DNA from 4 places in the Faecalibacterium sp. BIOML-A4 genome. Region 1 is predicted to be linked to each of the others. Evidence: a T-box and tRNA genes for the amino acid it is inferred to sense, from the RefSeq annotation. Region 1 holds a T-box; the other regions hold tRNA genes.
The links. A T-box is a leader RNA that pairs with one kind of tRNA and senses whether it is charged. The one in region 1 lies ahead of GKG34_RS14620 (valine--tRNA ligase), so its partner is inferred to be a tRNA-Val.

Region 1 (3,733 bases):
CCACGAACTTGGGGTTGTTCAGCTGGTTCGCGAACATGGCCATTTCCTTTTCGGCCTTGGCCTTTTCCTTGTTCAGGCGGGCCAGTTCCTTGTCGCGGTCGATCAGCTCCATCATGGGGATGAAGCCGCGGGCGGCGTGGGTGGACACCTGCACCATGCCGTCGGTGCTGCCCTCGTACTTCTCGGTAAAGGTCACGTCGGTGGCAAAGGCGAACTTTGCCAGATAGACCTGTGCCTTCTGGAAGGGTGCTGCGTCGGCGGTCTCGATGATCATGCTGGTCTTTTTGGCGGGGTGGACATTCATCTCGGTGCGCATGGTACGCACGGCCTTGATGTAGTCCATGACCTTTTCAAAAGCTTCCTCTTCGTCGGCCCAGTTGTGAGCTTCGTCAAAGGTGGGCCAGCTCTGGGTCATGATGGTCTCGGCAGAGCCGGGCAGAGCCTGATACAGCTCCTCGGTGATGAAGGGCATGAAGGGATGCAGCAGCTTGAGGGCCTTGTCCAGCACATACACCAGCACACGGCGGGCGGTGTCGGCCTGCTCGGCATCGCCGGAGTTCAGGCGGGGCTTTGCAATCTCGATGAACCAGTCACAGTAGACATCCCAGATAAAGCTGTTGATCTTGGCAGCGGCCAGACCCATCTCGTAGTGGTCGAGGTTGTCGGTCATGGCACCGGCCACCTGATTCAGCTTGGTGAGCACCCACTTGTCGCTCATGTCCAGCTTGTCCTCACTGGGCAGGCCCGGGGTAAAGTCCTCGGGCAGGTTCATCAGCACAAAGCGGGTAGCGTTCCACAGCTTATTGGCAAAGTTGCGGGCAGCCTCCACCTTCTTTTCGATATAGCGCATGTCGTTGCCCGGGGTGGAGCCATCCACCAGCATAAAGCGCAGGGCATCTGCACCGTACTGGGCAATGACTTCCAGCGGGTCGATGCCGTTGCCCAGACTCTTGGACATCTTGCGGCCCTGACTGTCGCGCACGATACCGTGGATGCAGACAGTGCTGAAGGGTGCCTTGCCGGTGTAGGCCAGACCGGAGAAGATCATGCGGCTGACCCAGAAGCCGATGATATCGTAGCCGGTAACAAGGGTGTTGGTGGGGTAGAAATACTTGAGGTCTTCGCTCTCTTCATTGGGCCAGCCCAGCGTGCTGAAGGGCCACAGAGCGGAGGAGAACCAGGTATCCAGCGTATCGGGGTCCTGCGTGAGCTTTGCGCTGCCGCACTTAGGGCAGGCGCAGGGAGCGGACTTTGCCACCACGGTCTCGCCGCAGTCGTCGCAGTACCATGCCGGGATCTGATGGCCCCACCACAGCTGACGGCTGATGCACCAGTCGCGGGTGTTCTTCATCCAGTTCATATAGTTCTTGGTGAAGCGCTCGGGCACAAACTTGATCTCGCCCTTTTCCACGCTCTCGATGGCGGGCTTTGCCAGCGGCTCCATCTTGACGAACCACTGCTTGGACACCATGGGCTCGATGGTGGAGTGGCAGCGGTAGCAGGTGCCCACCTCGTGCTTGAGGGGCTCGATCTCCTTCAGGAAGCCGCCTGCTTCCAGATCGGCCAGAATGGCCTTGCGGGCCTCGAGGGTGGTCATGCCGGCGTACTTGCCGCAGTCCAGCACCTCCGGCTCATTGATGGCGTTCTTGCCGGCGGCGAACAGGGCATCGGCAGCAGCCTTGTCGGCAGCACCGGTCATGTGGCCGTCGTAGGTGAACACACGCACGATGGGCAGGTTGTGGCGCAGACCCACTTCAAAGTCGTTAGGGTCGTGGGCGGGGGTGATCTTGACCACACCGGTGCCCTTGGTCATGTCGGCGTGCTCGTCGCACACAATGGGGATCTCCTTGTTCAGCAGGGGCAGCACCACATGGCAGCCGTGCAGATGGGCATAGCGGGGGTCATCGCCGTTGATGGCAACAGCGGTATCGCCCAGCATGGTCTCGGGACGGGTAGTAGCCAGCTCCAGCATCTCGCCGGTCTCCTTGACCGGGTACAGCAGGTGCCAGAAGCTGCCGTCCTTCTCCTCGTACTCCACCTCGGCATCAGAAATGGAGGTGTTGCAGTGGGGGCACCAGTTGACCATGCGGTTGCCGCGGTAGATCAGGCCCTTGTCGTACAGGCGCACGAACACTTCCTTGACAGCCTCGGAGCAGCCCTCGTCCATAGTAAAGCGCTCACGATCCCAGTCGCAGCTGCTGCCCAGCTTCTTCAGCTGGCTGACGATGCGGTTGCCGTACTTGGTCTTCCATGCCCATGCACGGTCCAGAAAACCATCGCGGCCCACCATCTCCTTGGTCAGGCCCTCGGCACGCATGGCCTCCACCACCTTGGCTTCGGTAGCGATGGATGCATGGTCGGTACCGGGCACCCACAGGGCGGCATAGCCCTGCATCCGCTTGGTGCGGATGAGGATGTCCTGCATGGTGTTATCCACCGCATGGCCCATGTGCAGCTGACCGGTGACGTTCGGGGGCGGCATGACGATGGTGTAGGGTTTCTTGTCGGGGTCTGCCTTCGTGTGGAAGTAGCCGCCGTCCAGCCAGAACTGGTAGATGCGGTCTTCCACCTGGCTGGGATCATACTGTTTTGCAAGTTCTTTCATAGGGTCCTCCCAGTAAAAAATGATGAAGTGGGACGAAAAAAGCCGTCCCACGGAACGTTCCATGGGACGGCTGTAATAACCGCGGTACCACCCAAATTGCGCAGAGCATCCTGCGCCCCTTGATGCCCCGGTAACGTGGGACAGCTCCGAGAGCGGCTTGCTCTTCAGCTCACCGCTCCTGCTCCAAAGTGACAGCACACCGCCCGACCGTACCGGATTCGCAGCATTCTCCGGCTCTCTGAACGGCAAATGCAGTGCACACTCTTCTTCAACGCATTTATAAAAAGAATATAGCGTTTTTTGTGCGATTTGTCAATTACTTTTTCTTCAAAAGAATTTATCCCGATGCATCTTACGGTTTGGGCCTTATTCGTGAAAGCGCATTTGGAGTGGCCCGCAGGCCACGACAAACGCAAATATAAAAAATATTTTTCCGCTATCAATGGCCAGAGCAAACGCATCGGCCATTTTCAATCCGCGATCCCTTCATCCTTCAGCCTTGCAATGAGCCGCTCCATCAGGGCGATGCGGTTGAAGGGGGTCATCAGGTAAAAGCCGTCTGCATAGGGCGCTGCAGCCTGCGCGGCCTTCACCGAGACTTCCAGCCCCAGCTCTTCGCCCTGCGCACGGTCCAGCCCGGCAAAACGCTCGATGATCTCCGCATCCACATGGATGCCGTTGACCTCGTTCTCCATAAAGATGGCGTTGCGCTGGCTCACCACCGGCATGATGCCGGCCAGAATTTTCGCCTTTTCGCCCAGCGTTTCGCGGGTCTTTTTCAGGTTCACCACCGCCTGTGCGGAGAGCACCGGCTGGGTGAGGAAGCCGCTCATGCCGTTTTCCAGCTTTTCCACGGCGCGGCGCAGCTCCACGTCAAAGTTGCGGGCATTCAGGTTCAGCGCGCCGAACACGGTGAGGGGCGAGGGCATCTCCCGGCCCTCCCCTGCCAGCGAGACGATGTACTGCGCCAGCTTGCGGGAGTTGAACTGGTACACGTTTTTCACCTCGTCCCGCTCCGCGGTGGGGATGGGGTCGCCGGTGATGGCCAGCACCTCCCGCACGCCCTCGGCGTACAGGCCCAGCAGCAGGGCCTTTGTGGCGTTCAGATTGCGGTCGCGGCAGGTCATG
Region 2 (3,733 bases), on a different contig from region 1:
GTCAACGGTCTTGATGAGGGAAATCATCTCGTCCAGCTGGTTGTTGATGGCATCCGTGCCGGTCTTATAGGAGCTGTTGGCAAGGATCAGCTTGTAGCCGCCGGACTGCAGGATCTCCATGATGCTGTCGGGCAGCAGCTCGGTCTGGAAGCCCGGGCCGGTGATGGAATCCAGACTCACCACCTGCGTAATGCCGTCCACATCCTTGAGTTCATCACACAGGTCGCTCACCTCGGTGGCGGTCAGGTCGTCATGCACCAGAATAAAGTGGCTGGTGGTCATGCCGAAGTCCTCGCCCAGCTTGTTGGTGCCCACGATGCCGGTCAGGTCCTGCGGCAGGGAGTCGAACAGAGTGTAGTAGACCTCGGTCTTGTTCTGTGCGATGGCAAAGGGGATGAGGATGAGGATAAAGATAACCACGATGGGCACCGAGTGATTGGAAACAAAGTAGCTGAGCTTTTTCAGCTTGGGGATCACGGTGCGGTGCTTGTACTTTTCCACCCATTTATCAAAGGTAAGGATCAGGGAGGGCAGGATGACCACGGTGCAGATAACGCCGAGGGCAACGCCCTTTGCCATGACAAGGCCGATATCGCGGCCCAGCGTCAGACGCATGGCACACAGTGCCAGGAAGCCTGCAATGGTGGTCAGGCTGGAAGCGGAGATGGAGGTCATGGTCTTGCAGATGGCGCTGGTCATGGCCTCCTCGTTGGAAGAGCGCAGCTCCTTTTCTTCCTGATAGCGGTGCAGCAGGAAGATGGAGAAGTCCATCGTAACACCCAGCTGCAGCACGGTGGCCAGTGCTTCGGTGATGTAGCTGATCTGGCCCAGAAAGATGTTGGTGCCGAAGTTGTACGCAATGGGGAACAAAAGACCCAGCATGAACAGCAGCGGGGTGATGGTGCTTTCCAGCGAAAGGAACAGCACCAGAAGGCTGGCACCCACGGCGATCAGGATGTACATGGGCATTTCCTGATTGACCAGTGCCTTGGTGTCCTGCAGGATAACGCTCATACCGCCGAAGAAGCAGTCCTTGCGCAGCAGCTTTTCGATCTGAGCGACGGCTTCCATGGTCTCGTCGCTGGCGCTGGGGGCGTCAAAGCGGACGATCAGCATGGTGGAATCGTTTTTGCCGAACATGAACTGCTGTACATCGGCGGGCAGCATCTCGGTGGGGATGCTGGGGTCGATCACATCGCTGAGCCAGAAGGTCTGGGTCACGCCGGGAACAGCCTCGATGTCCTTCTTCATGGCGATCAGTTCGTTTGTGGGTAAGCCTTCTACCGTGATCATACCGGTGGAGGCCAGATGGAAATCGTCCTCAAGGGCTACCTCGCCGATCATGGAGTCCAGATCCTGCGGCAGGTAGGTGAGGATGTCATAGTTGATGCGGGTAGCAATTGCGCCGATTGCGGAAGGGATCAACAGCAGGAATGCTACTGTCAGGATCAGCTTGCGCAGCCGCACAATGCCCTGTGCGATCTTTTTCATGAGAACCCTCCATAGAAAATGGTTAAAAATCTTAGTAAAATGACCGGTGGTCATTTCCAAGCAAACACTATTATAACCATGACAAACCGGGTGTCAAGTACAAAAATGACCAGAAGTCAGTTTTCTTATCAACTGCCTGAAATTGTATAGCTTTTTTGACTTGCACTATCGGAAAAGGACTGCTAAAATGATTGAGACAACACAAATGAGCGAATGAAACCGAGCGGAAAAGAGGAATCGTCAGGGAATATGGGTACCGTGGAGGGCAAAAAGCAGGAGAAGCGCCGGGCACTGCTGGAGGCAGCCTATGATCTGTTTCTGGAGCGAGGTGCCGCAAAAACCAGCGTAGAGGACATCACCAGCCGGGCCAAGGTGGCCAAGGGCACCTTTTACCTGTATTTTCAGGATAAGGGTGCGGTGATGCAGGCGCTGCTGGGCCGGGTGAGCTACCAGCTGCTGAGCGACGCGTGCGAAGCGGTGGAAAAGCAGACAGAGCTCGAAAACTTCCCGGACAAGATGGTGGCGGTGATCGACCACATCATCGAAGCACTGCGGAAGGATACGCTGGTGCTCAAGTTTCTGGAGCACAACTTCATATGGCCGGGGCTGGATCAGATCGAGGCCAGCCGCGAAGCCGAGCCGCTGATGCGCAAGCTGCTGAATGTGGTGCTGACCAGCCCGGAAATGGCCGGCCGCACTGAGCGGGAGATCTACCAACGCATCACGGCACTGGGCAGCATGTGCATGTCAGTGTGCTATTCCAGCGTGCTGGAGGGCAAACCCGATGATATTGAAGCCATGAAGCCGGTGCTGTACGATATCGTCCGCAGGTCGCTGAAGGCGGAAAAATAAAAAATCACAGAAAAGTATTGCTTTTTTGCACAGGCTGTGGTAAACTATTCAAGTCGATATGACTTATGGACGGTTAGCTCAGCTGGTAGAGCATCTGCTTGACGTGCAGGAGGTCACAGGTTCGAGTCCTGTACCGTCCACCATACAGTTCGTACTCGAACCCGATTCTTTATGAAAAAGGGTTCGGGTACGTTTTTTGTTTACAGGAAGTTCTGCGGAGGGAGTACGTAGAACGGTAAGCAGGAGCAAGTAAAGGCAGGGTATCACCATGGCGGTGGTGCCCTGCCTTTTTGCTTTGTATTTCCCTATATTGCGCTTTTCGGACTAATCGCTGCGTACGTCCGTACATGGTCGGTACGCACGTACGCAGGAAAAAGGGCAGGGTCTGATATATAACAGTAGTCTTTTATTGTGTAATATGATATACTCAAGTCAACATAACAATTGTGAACGAGCGCAATTTCAAATGGACATCAATCGTATTTTAAGTGAACGAGCTATCTAAAAAAGGAGGTATTTGCTATGAAAAAAACGTCGAACATTTGGGTTCGCAGAGGTCTTTTGCTTCACCGTTTGCATGGACAGGAATTGGCATTAGCTCTCCTATTAAAGCAAAAACCGATGTCTGCTCCACAAATTTACTCGTCCCTTTTGGAAAAAGAAATACGCTTTGACCGCAAGAAGATTGGAAAACTTTTGGCAGACCTTGAATGGTGGGGAGTTGTCTCTAACGATAGTGGTGTATATAGCTGCCAATGTGCTGTGCTGGATAACTGTCAAGAGAGCTATAACGAGAGCCAGTTGATTGATTTGATTGGGTTGACTCAAAACACTGTGAATGGCCAATCTTTTTATAGTTCTATACCTCCGATGAGCGTCAGTTCTCGTGGACCCAGTGGTGCATAATTGTGTGATTTCCAAATAGTAAGAAGCAGGGTTTGGGGCAGGCACGCCCCAACAAGAAGCTGTCCCAAAGGGGCAAGAATTTTCAAGAATTGAAAATTTGTGGCCACGGGACGGTTCTTGCTCTCACCTTTTTCGCTGCGTTTCGCAATTTTCACATTTCAATCTGCTCGCAGATTGTTGACAAGCTGCGCTTGACCCGATACTATAAAGGCAACCCGAACACGCTGCCAAGGAGGTGCAACCATGACCGCCGTAATCTACGCCCGCTATTCATCCGACAGCCAGCGCGAAGCGTCCATTGAGGGACAGCTGCGCGACTGTAAGGACTACGCCGAGAAGAACGGCATCACCGTGGTCGGCACCTACATTGACCGTGCCTACTCTGCCAAAACGGATGATCGCCCAGACTTTCAGCGGATGATCAAGGATAGCGGAAAGAAAATCTTCGATGTGGTTCTGGTCTGGAAACTGGACCGCTTTGCCC
Region 3 (3,733 bases), on a different contig from region 1:
TTCTTGTTGGGGCGTGCCTGCCCCAAACCCTGCTAGGAACGAGTACAGCAAACTGGAATTTGACTAATCCTACATGTGCATCATATTACACTCATGTAATTATCCTCTACATAAACAGCTTTTCCATCAGCAAGCTTAATCTCATCTTTGCCGTTCGGTAATACTGTTGTTTCAGAACCATTCCAATGGGGGATAATAGGATTGTCAATAATATGTAATCCATCTGTTAAATTTCCCGCCGCATACATACTTCCTGCACTGATTCCGACATATATAAGTCCGTTTTTAATTGCATTATTAAGTATTCTATCAAAACCAGTTCTAGACATTTCACGACAAAGCACAGATACATCACCACCACTGACAAAAACAGCATCAAATTGGTTTAATTCTTCAAAAGTTAATAGCCTTGTAAGCATAAACGGGGTTGTAACATACGAAGAATAGGTTCTTTGATAGTCTTTTGAAAGAATTAATTCCAGATTGTACACTAATATATTTTCGTACTGAATTCCCATTAGAAAGAGTTCATGAAAACATATTGCAAGCGACTCTCTTGCACCATCTGTTTCAATGCCAGCTGTTGGAATATAAAGCACTTTCACATCCTTCGGACACTTTCCAATAATATCAAAGAATTTCTCTTTCATCTTATCGGTCAACCCTGCAGATGTAAGAAATAGATGTTTTCCATTCATATTCTTTTACCTCGTCAAATTCCGATTTACTGGGCTAAGCCGAGTATACCACACTCCACCATGAAAGAACACTCCGATATAGTGAAATTTTGCCATTTTTCTGCGTACGTGCGTACACGCTCCGCAGGGATTCTAAGGGGCTTGACCCCTTGGCACACAGACTTTGGCACAAAGTCTAGTGTGTTACACCTTGTCAGAGGTGTACAGGCTCCCGGTACGCACGTACGCAGCGACTACTCCCAAACGCGCCATATAGGGGGACGACCAAGTTCGCACAAAGCGAACTTGATTCCGCAAAGCAAAAGGCAGGATACCACTATCATAGTGATACCCTGCCTTTGCTCGTTTACCGTTCCGAGTAGTCCTTCCGCAGAACATCCGATAAACAAAAAACGTACCCAAACCCTTTTTCATAAAGAATCGGGTTCGAGTACGAACTGTATGGTGGACGGTACAGGACTCGAACCTGTGACCTCCTGCACGTCAAGCAGATGCTCTACCAGCTGAGCTAACCGTCCATATTCTGTTTTGCCGAAATCAGCTTGATTATATTACCATACCTTCTGCCAAAAAGCAAGTGCTTTTTCAAAAATTGTAAAACTTTTTTAAAGGCAGGGGCGCTGACTGCCCTTTTTACGCGCCAGCGCACATTTGGCGGCGGCAGGCGAAAGGTTTTCTGTTGCTCACACTGTTTTGTTGTGATATAATAATAAAGTTATAATAGGAATAGTATCGGAAGGTATTTGCAGCATGAGAGTTTTGGGCATCGACCCCGGCTACGCTATCGTGGGCTGGGGCGTGGTGGATTACGCAGGCAACCGGTTTGCGCCGGTGGACTTCGGTGCGGTGTGCACCGACGCGGGCGTGCCGTTCGAGCGCCGTCTGGACGAGGTGTATGCAGGCATCAAAGAGGTGATCGAGCGCACCCGGCCCGAGGTGCTTGCCATCGAAAAGCTGTTCTACCAGCACAATCAGACCACGGTCATCGGCGTGGCAGAAGCCCGCGGCGTGATCCTGCTGGCGGCAGCGCAGGCAGGCCTGCCCATCTACGAGTACACCCCCATGCAGGTAAAGCAGGCTGTTACCGGTTACGGCAAGGCCGTGAAAAAGCAGGTGCAGGAGATGACCCGCGTGCTGCTGCATCTGCCCGCCGTGCCAAAGCCGGACGATACCGCCGATGCACTGGCTATGGCCATCACCTTCTGCCACACCAACGGCAACCAGCTCAACCGCTTTGTCCGCCGTGTGGCCGGGCCGATCTGACCCTCTCACCGGTTCCGTCCGCCTGCAGCGGCGCGGCACCGGAGCTCTCCCGAAGGGCGAACTGAACAGAGGAAAATTGGCCGACACAGAAACTGAGAGGGCTTTAAATGATCTACTGTCTGACAGGAAAAATCGTCAAAAAAAGCATGAACGCGGTGGTGCTCAGCTGCGGCGGTGTAGGCTACTATGCCCAGTGCCCGGCCAGCGTGGCCGGGGCCTTGCCCGGCGTGGGCAAGGAAGCCACCATTTATACCGTGATGAGCGTCACCGAGAACGACGTGAGCCTTTACGGCTTTGCCACCGAGGAGCAGCAGGCCTGCTTTGAGATGCTGACCGCCGTGTCCGGCGTGGGGCCTAAGGTGGGTCTTGCCATCCTGAGTGTGATGGAGCCGGACCGCGTGGCACTGGCAATCTCGGCGGGGGACCACAAGGCGTTCAAGGCGGCTTCCGGCGTGGGGCCGAAGCTTGCACAGCGCATCGTGCTGGAGCTGAAGGACAAGGTCGCCAAGGGCTTTGTGGACGGCATCTCGCTGGAGGATGTGGCAGGCGCTTCCGCCGACACACAGGCTTCTCAGGGCAGCAGTCAGGCCATAGCGGCGCTGGTGTCGCTGGGGTACAGCCAGAGCGAAGCAGCGCTTGCCGTTTCCAAGATCGACGCGGCATTGCCCGTGGAAGAGATCATCAAACTGGCCTTGCGCAGCATGGCAGGCAGGAGGTAAAGAATGCAGGACGAAACTGCGCTGTACGGCGCAAAAATGATGCAGCCCGGCATGACGGCGGCGGACAGCGAGGAAAACAACCTCCGCCCGCAGCATCTGGAAGACTATATCGGGCAGGAAAAGGTCAAGCAGAACCTGAAAATCTATCTGGAAGCTGCCAAGCGGCGCGGCGAACCGATGGACCACATCCTGCTCTACGGCCCGCCGGGCCTTGGCAAGACCACACTGGCAGGCATCATTGCCAACGAAATGGGCGTACAGATCCGTATTACCAGCGGCCCGGCCATTGAAAAGCCCGGCGACCTTGCCGCCCTGCTCACCAATCTGCAGGAGGGCGATGTACTGTTCATCGACGAGATCCACCGCTTGTCCCGTCAGGTGGAAGAGGTGCTGTATCCGGCACTGGAAGACTATGCGCTGGATATCATGATCGGCAAAGGCCCCAGCGCCCAGAGCATCCGCATCAACCTGCCGCGGTTCACGCTGGTGGGTGCCACCACCCGTGCAGGCCAGATCACCGGCCCTCTGCGCGACCGCTTTGGCGTGCTGCTCAAGCTGGAGCTGTACAGCCCGGATGAACTGAGCAAGATCATCCAGCGCTCGGCAGGCATCCTCGACCAGCCCATCACGCCGGAAGGCGCTTACGAGCTGGCCAAGCGCAGCCGCGGCACGCCCCGCGTGGCAAACCGCTTTTTGAAGCGCATCCGCGACTTTGCCACCGTGCTGGGCGACGGCATCATTGACCGGGATGTGGCCCTGATGGGCCTCAAGCGGATGGACGTGGACGCACTGGGTCTGGACGAACTGGACCGCAGTATGCTGCGTGCGATCATTGAAATGTACAACGGCGGCCCGGTGGGTCTGGAAACGCTGGCGGCGGCCCTCGGCGAGGAATCCGTCACGCTGGAAGACCTGTGTGAGCCGTATCTGATGCAGATGGGCTTTCTGACCCGGACACCCCGGGGCCGCTGCGCAACGCGGCTGGCCTACGAACATCTGGGCCTGAAAGCGCCGGAGGCCGCTGCGCCCGAGGACAACGGGCAGCAGAGTTTG
Region 4 (3,733 bases), on a different contig from region 1:
AACTCCATGCCGTACACCCGCTGCGGGTCGTGCTGGTAGGAGGGGCGCGGGTCACCTGCCAGTACGCCGGTCAGGGCGGCGCGGTCGGCCTGCGGCACCTGTGCCAGCAGTTCGGGCGGGAACTGTACCTGCAGACGGTGGAACTGGGTCTGGCCGGTAAAGCCCTCGGCGGCATCCGGGTGGCAGTCGGCATAGGGGATGTAAGGCTTGATGTCGTAGATGGGGGTGCCATCCATCAGGTCGGCACCGCGCACGATGAGCACCGGGCCAATGTCCGGCCGGTGCTCGATGCCTTCCAGACGCACGCTGGAAAGGCCCAAAGGATTGGGGCGGAACGGCGACCGGGTGGCGAACACGCCCATGCGGGTGTTGCCGCCCAGACGCGGCGGGCGTACAGTGGGGGACCAGCTGTCCCGCACCGCGCCGGAGAACTGCCACACCAGCCAGATGTGACTAAAATCTTCCAGACCGCGCACGGCATCGGCATTGCGGTATTCGGGCGTAAAGATCACCTCGCCGCGCAGCTCGTCCACAAGGCCGCTCTGGCGCGGGATGCCGAACTTGGTGGGAAAGGCAGTATGGATATGGGCAATGACCTTCAGGGTCATCTCTTCAGGTGCAGTGGGCATGGCGAACTCCTTTTAATAGATCTTTTTCAGGGGGCATTCCGGCGGGATGCTGTACCGTGCCCGGAATGCGTCCAGTTCCTGAGGCGTGCGAATGAGCTGAACGTCCTCAAAATGGCCATCCGGGGAGATGAAACCGGCCACCTGCTCCCCGGTGCAGATGCTGCACCGCAGTGCAGGCTGCTGGGTGGCGGGGTCGTAAGAACGGGCAGGCTTTTTGCGGGAGAAAAACATGAGAAGCCTCCTCCTTTTATGAAACGTGCCTGAAAGACTGCAGGCGGCTCACAGCCCCCGGCACAGGCCGACAGCGCGGCCCTCAATGTGCAGCTCTTCCAGCTGCAGGCCGGTAAAGATCATGGGTGGGCAGACGGCGGCATTGTCCGCAAGCAGCATCACAGCATCACCCTGCCGGTGGAAGTGCTTGAGGGTGGCCTCGCCGCCAATGCGCACTGCGGCGATCTCGCCCTGCTCCACCTCCGGCTGGCAGCGAATGCATACGATGTCGCCGTCGCAGATGGTGGGGGACATGCTGTCACCGTGGCAGGTCAGGGCAAAGTCGGCGCGCCACGCGGCGGGAACGCCGATATAGCGTTCAATGTTCTGCTCTGCCGTGATAGGAGTGCCGCAGGCAATGGAACCGATCAGCGGGACCTGCGTCATGGCAGGCAGCGGCTCAAAGCCCGGCGGCGGACAGGGTGCGTCCAGCCCCAGCAGATAGGCAGGGGTGGTCTCCAACGCGGCTGCCAGCTCTTCCACCTTGGACTGCGGCAGGTCGTTGATGCCTTTTTCCAGCTTGGTAATGGAGGATTTGGACCGATAGCCCATGCGCTGGGCAAGCTCTTCCTGCGAAAGGCCCAGTTCTTTGCGGCGCAGATGCAGACGGGTAGAAAGCTCAGACATGCGAAACCTCTCTGAAAAACGTATGGTTGTTCTGTAAAAAGAATGCTGTTACCAGAAGTATACCAAAAAATTGCATTAAAATCAACTTTTTTCTGCGAATTTGCAAAAATGGGTTGACACTGAATCAATGCAGGAATATACTACAACTAAAGATTGTGAAACGACATTGCCGATACGAAAAAAGGAGAGAGGAATATGGCAAATACTGAAATGATCCGGGATTATATCCGCGCCAGTGGGTACAAGATGCAGTATGTGGCACGAGCCTTGAAGATCAGCCCCAATGCACTGAACCTGAAACTGCAGGGGCGCACACAGTTCAAGCTGAGCGAAGCAGAACGGCTGAGCGCGGTGCTTGGTCTGAGCATGTACGAGCGGGATCTCTGCTTTTTTGAAGAGCAGAACCGCCGCGAAGTGCTGGCACGCCGCGCGGATGAAAAGAGGAGGGCAGAACATGACAAGCGAGCAGAGAAATCAGACGCGGCTGGCACTGTACCGATATGGGATGCGGCAGCGTGCACGAAGCCCGGTGGAGCGCAGCTGGTGCGCCGCCATTGAGGAGGGCCTTGCCTATTACCGTAAAAACGACCCGCTGCGTGCGGATCTGTTCGAGCTGCGCTATGTGCAGCACCGCACGGAGGACGATGTGATCGATCAGCTGCACATCGGCCGCACTACTTACCAGAAAGCCCATCAGGACCTGCTGAGCACCATTGCCGTGTACGCGGCAGAGCGCGGGGTGTTTTACCGCGAGACGGAAAGTTGAAAGCAGAATGCCCCCGGACGCTGCCAGCAGGCAATGTCCGGGGGCATTTTTGAACTCAGGCTTTTTTGTTCGGGTCCTGTTTTTCGCAGTGGCTGTGGCAGGATGCACAGTTGCCGCCGCAGCCCTCGCCCTTCCAGCCGCCCTGCTTGGAGATCCACACAACGGCCAGTGCAAACAGAACGATCAGAACGATCAGCGTAATGATTCCACGAAGTGTCAGCATTTTTTGTACCTCTTTTCCCGGTGGGAAAGTTTCTATGTTCAGTATACACGATTTGGCATCAAAGGGCAACCGGAAAGCGGATACAAAAAGTGTGATTTTTTTAAAATTAGGGCTTGCATTTTGGCAAAGGCCGTGCTATAATAATCACGTTCCAGTTCGGAACGCACAAAACAAAATATGGAGGATTAGCTCAGCTGGTTAGAGCACCTGCATCACACGCAGGGGGTCTGGGGTTCGAGTCCCTAATTCTCCACCATACAGTTCGTACTCGAACCCGATTCTTTACGAGAAAGGGTTCGGGTATGTTTTTTGTTTGCAAGAGGTTCTGAGGAAGGACTACTTGGAACGGTAAACAGGAACGAGCAAAGGCAGGGTATCATCGTGGTGATGGTATCCTGCCTTTTGTTTTGTGGAATCAAGTTCGCTTTGTGCGAACTTGGTCGTCCCCCTATATGGCGCGTTTGGGGGTAATCGCTGCGTACGTGCGTACCGGGAGAGCGCGTACACCTCTGGCAAGGTGTAACACACTAGACTTTGTGCCAAAGTCTGTGTGCCAAGGGGCCAAGCCCCTTAGAATCCCTGCGGAGCGTGTACGCACGTACGCAGAAAAATGGCAAAATTTCACTATATCGGGGTGTTCTTTCATTGGAGAGTATGGTATACTCGGCTTAGTTCAACAAATAAGAATTTGTGAGGGTAATTATGATAAATTTTTTGAATGATATAAGGAATGCAGAAAATCCAATATCCAATAATAGAAAACTTATAAATACCATAGCGATATTGTTTCTCGGAATAGCTTTGGGAACTTTCTCAAAATATCTGGATTTTCGTCAAACTGAACTTCCAGGTGTGCTTATGGCAATAAATGGAGTCTTAGATATTGGTAATTTTCTTGGGCGTTTTGCAATCTGGATATTGATTGCACTGTGTATTTCTATTTATAGCAATTCTGCAATAAGAGCAAGCATCAATGTTTTTGTATTCTTTGTTGGTATGGTTGCAAGCTACTATTTGTATTCAAACTATATTGCAGGATTTTTCCCAAGAAGTTATGCGATGATTTGGTTTGGATTTACAGCTGTTTCTCCATTATTGGCTTTTGCCTGTTGGTATGCAAAGGGGAAAAGCAAACTGGCATTTATACTATCAGCGCTGATTTTGGCAGTATTGTTCAATATGTGCTTTGTATATGGATGCTGGTATTTTAATGCAAAA

Region 2: it encodes a tRNA-Val, which carries the amino acid that the T-box ahead of GKG34_RS14620 (valine--tRNA ligase) is inferred to sense. The anticodon was not compared.
Region 3: it encodes a tRNA-Val, which carries the amino acid that the T-box ahead of GKG34_RS14620 (valine--tRNA ligase) is inferred to sense. The anticodon was not compared.
Region 4: it encodes a tRNA-Val, which carries the amino acid that the T-box ahead of GKG34_RS14620 (valine--tRNA ligase) is inferred to sense. The anticodon was not compared.

The regions. Positions count from the first base shown of each region.
Region 1 is NZ_WKZG01000025.1:61,590-65,322, reverse strand. It holds gene GKG34_RS14620 (valine--tRNA ligase) at 1-2,605, opposite strand, end outside; T-box leader at 2,665-2,886, opposite strand; gene GKG34_RS14615 (bifunctional homocysteine S-methyltransferase/methylenetetrahydrofolate reductase) at 3,076-3,733, opposite strand, start outside.
Region 2 is NZ_WKZG01000016.1:83,186-86,918, reverse strand. It holds gene GKG34_RS11425 (MMPL family transporter) at 1-1,491, opposite strand, end outside; gene GKG34_RS11420 (TetR/AcrR family transcriptional regulator) at 1,741-2,343, shown strand; tRNA gene GKG34_RS11415 (tRNA-Val) at 2,411-2,486, shown strand; gene GKG34_RS11410 (hypothetical protein) at 2,866-3,249, shown strand; partial or broken gene GKG34_RS11405 (recombinase family protein) at 3,493-3,733, shown strand, end outside.
Region 3 is NZ_WKZG01000030.1:11,569-15,301, reverse strand. It holds gene GKG34_RS15240 (Type 1 glutamine amidotransferase-like domain-containing protein) at 81-698, opposite strand; tRNA gene GKG34_RS15235 (tRNA-Val) at 1,141-1,216, opposite strand; gene ruvC (crossover junction endodeoxyribonuclease RuvC) at 1,449-1,961, shown strand; gene ruvA (Holliday junction branch migration protein RuvA) at 2,069-2,680, shown strand; gene ruvB (Holliday junction branch migration DNA helicase RuvB) at 2,684-3,733, shown strand, end outside.
Region 4 is NZ_WKZG01000016.1:116,840-120,572, forward strand. It holds gene tsaA (tRNA (N6-threonylcarbamoyladenosine(37)-N6)-methyltransferase TrmO) at 1-629, opposite strand, end outside; gene GKG34_RS11540 (hypothetical protein) at 642-860, opposite strand; gene GKG34_RS11545 (LexA family transcriptional regulator) at 909-1,526, opposite strand; gene GKG34_RS15920 (helix-turn-helix transcriptional regulator) at 1,722-2,084, shown strand; gene GKG34_RS11555 (hypothetical protein) at 2,056-2,292, shown strand; gene GKG34_RS11560 (FeoB-associated Cys-rich membrane protein) at 2,348-2,515, opposite strand; tRNA gene GKG34_RS11565 (tRNA-Val) at 2,695-2,771, shown strand; gene GKG34_RS11570 (hypothetical protein) at 3,218-3,733, shown strand, end outside.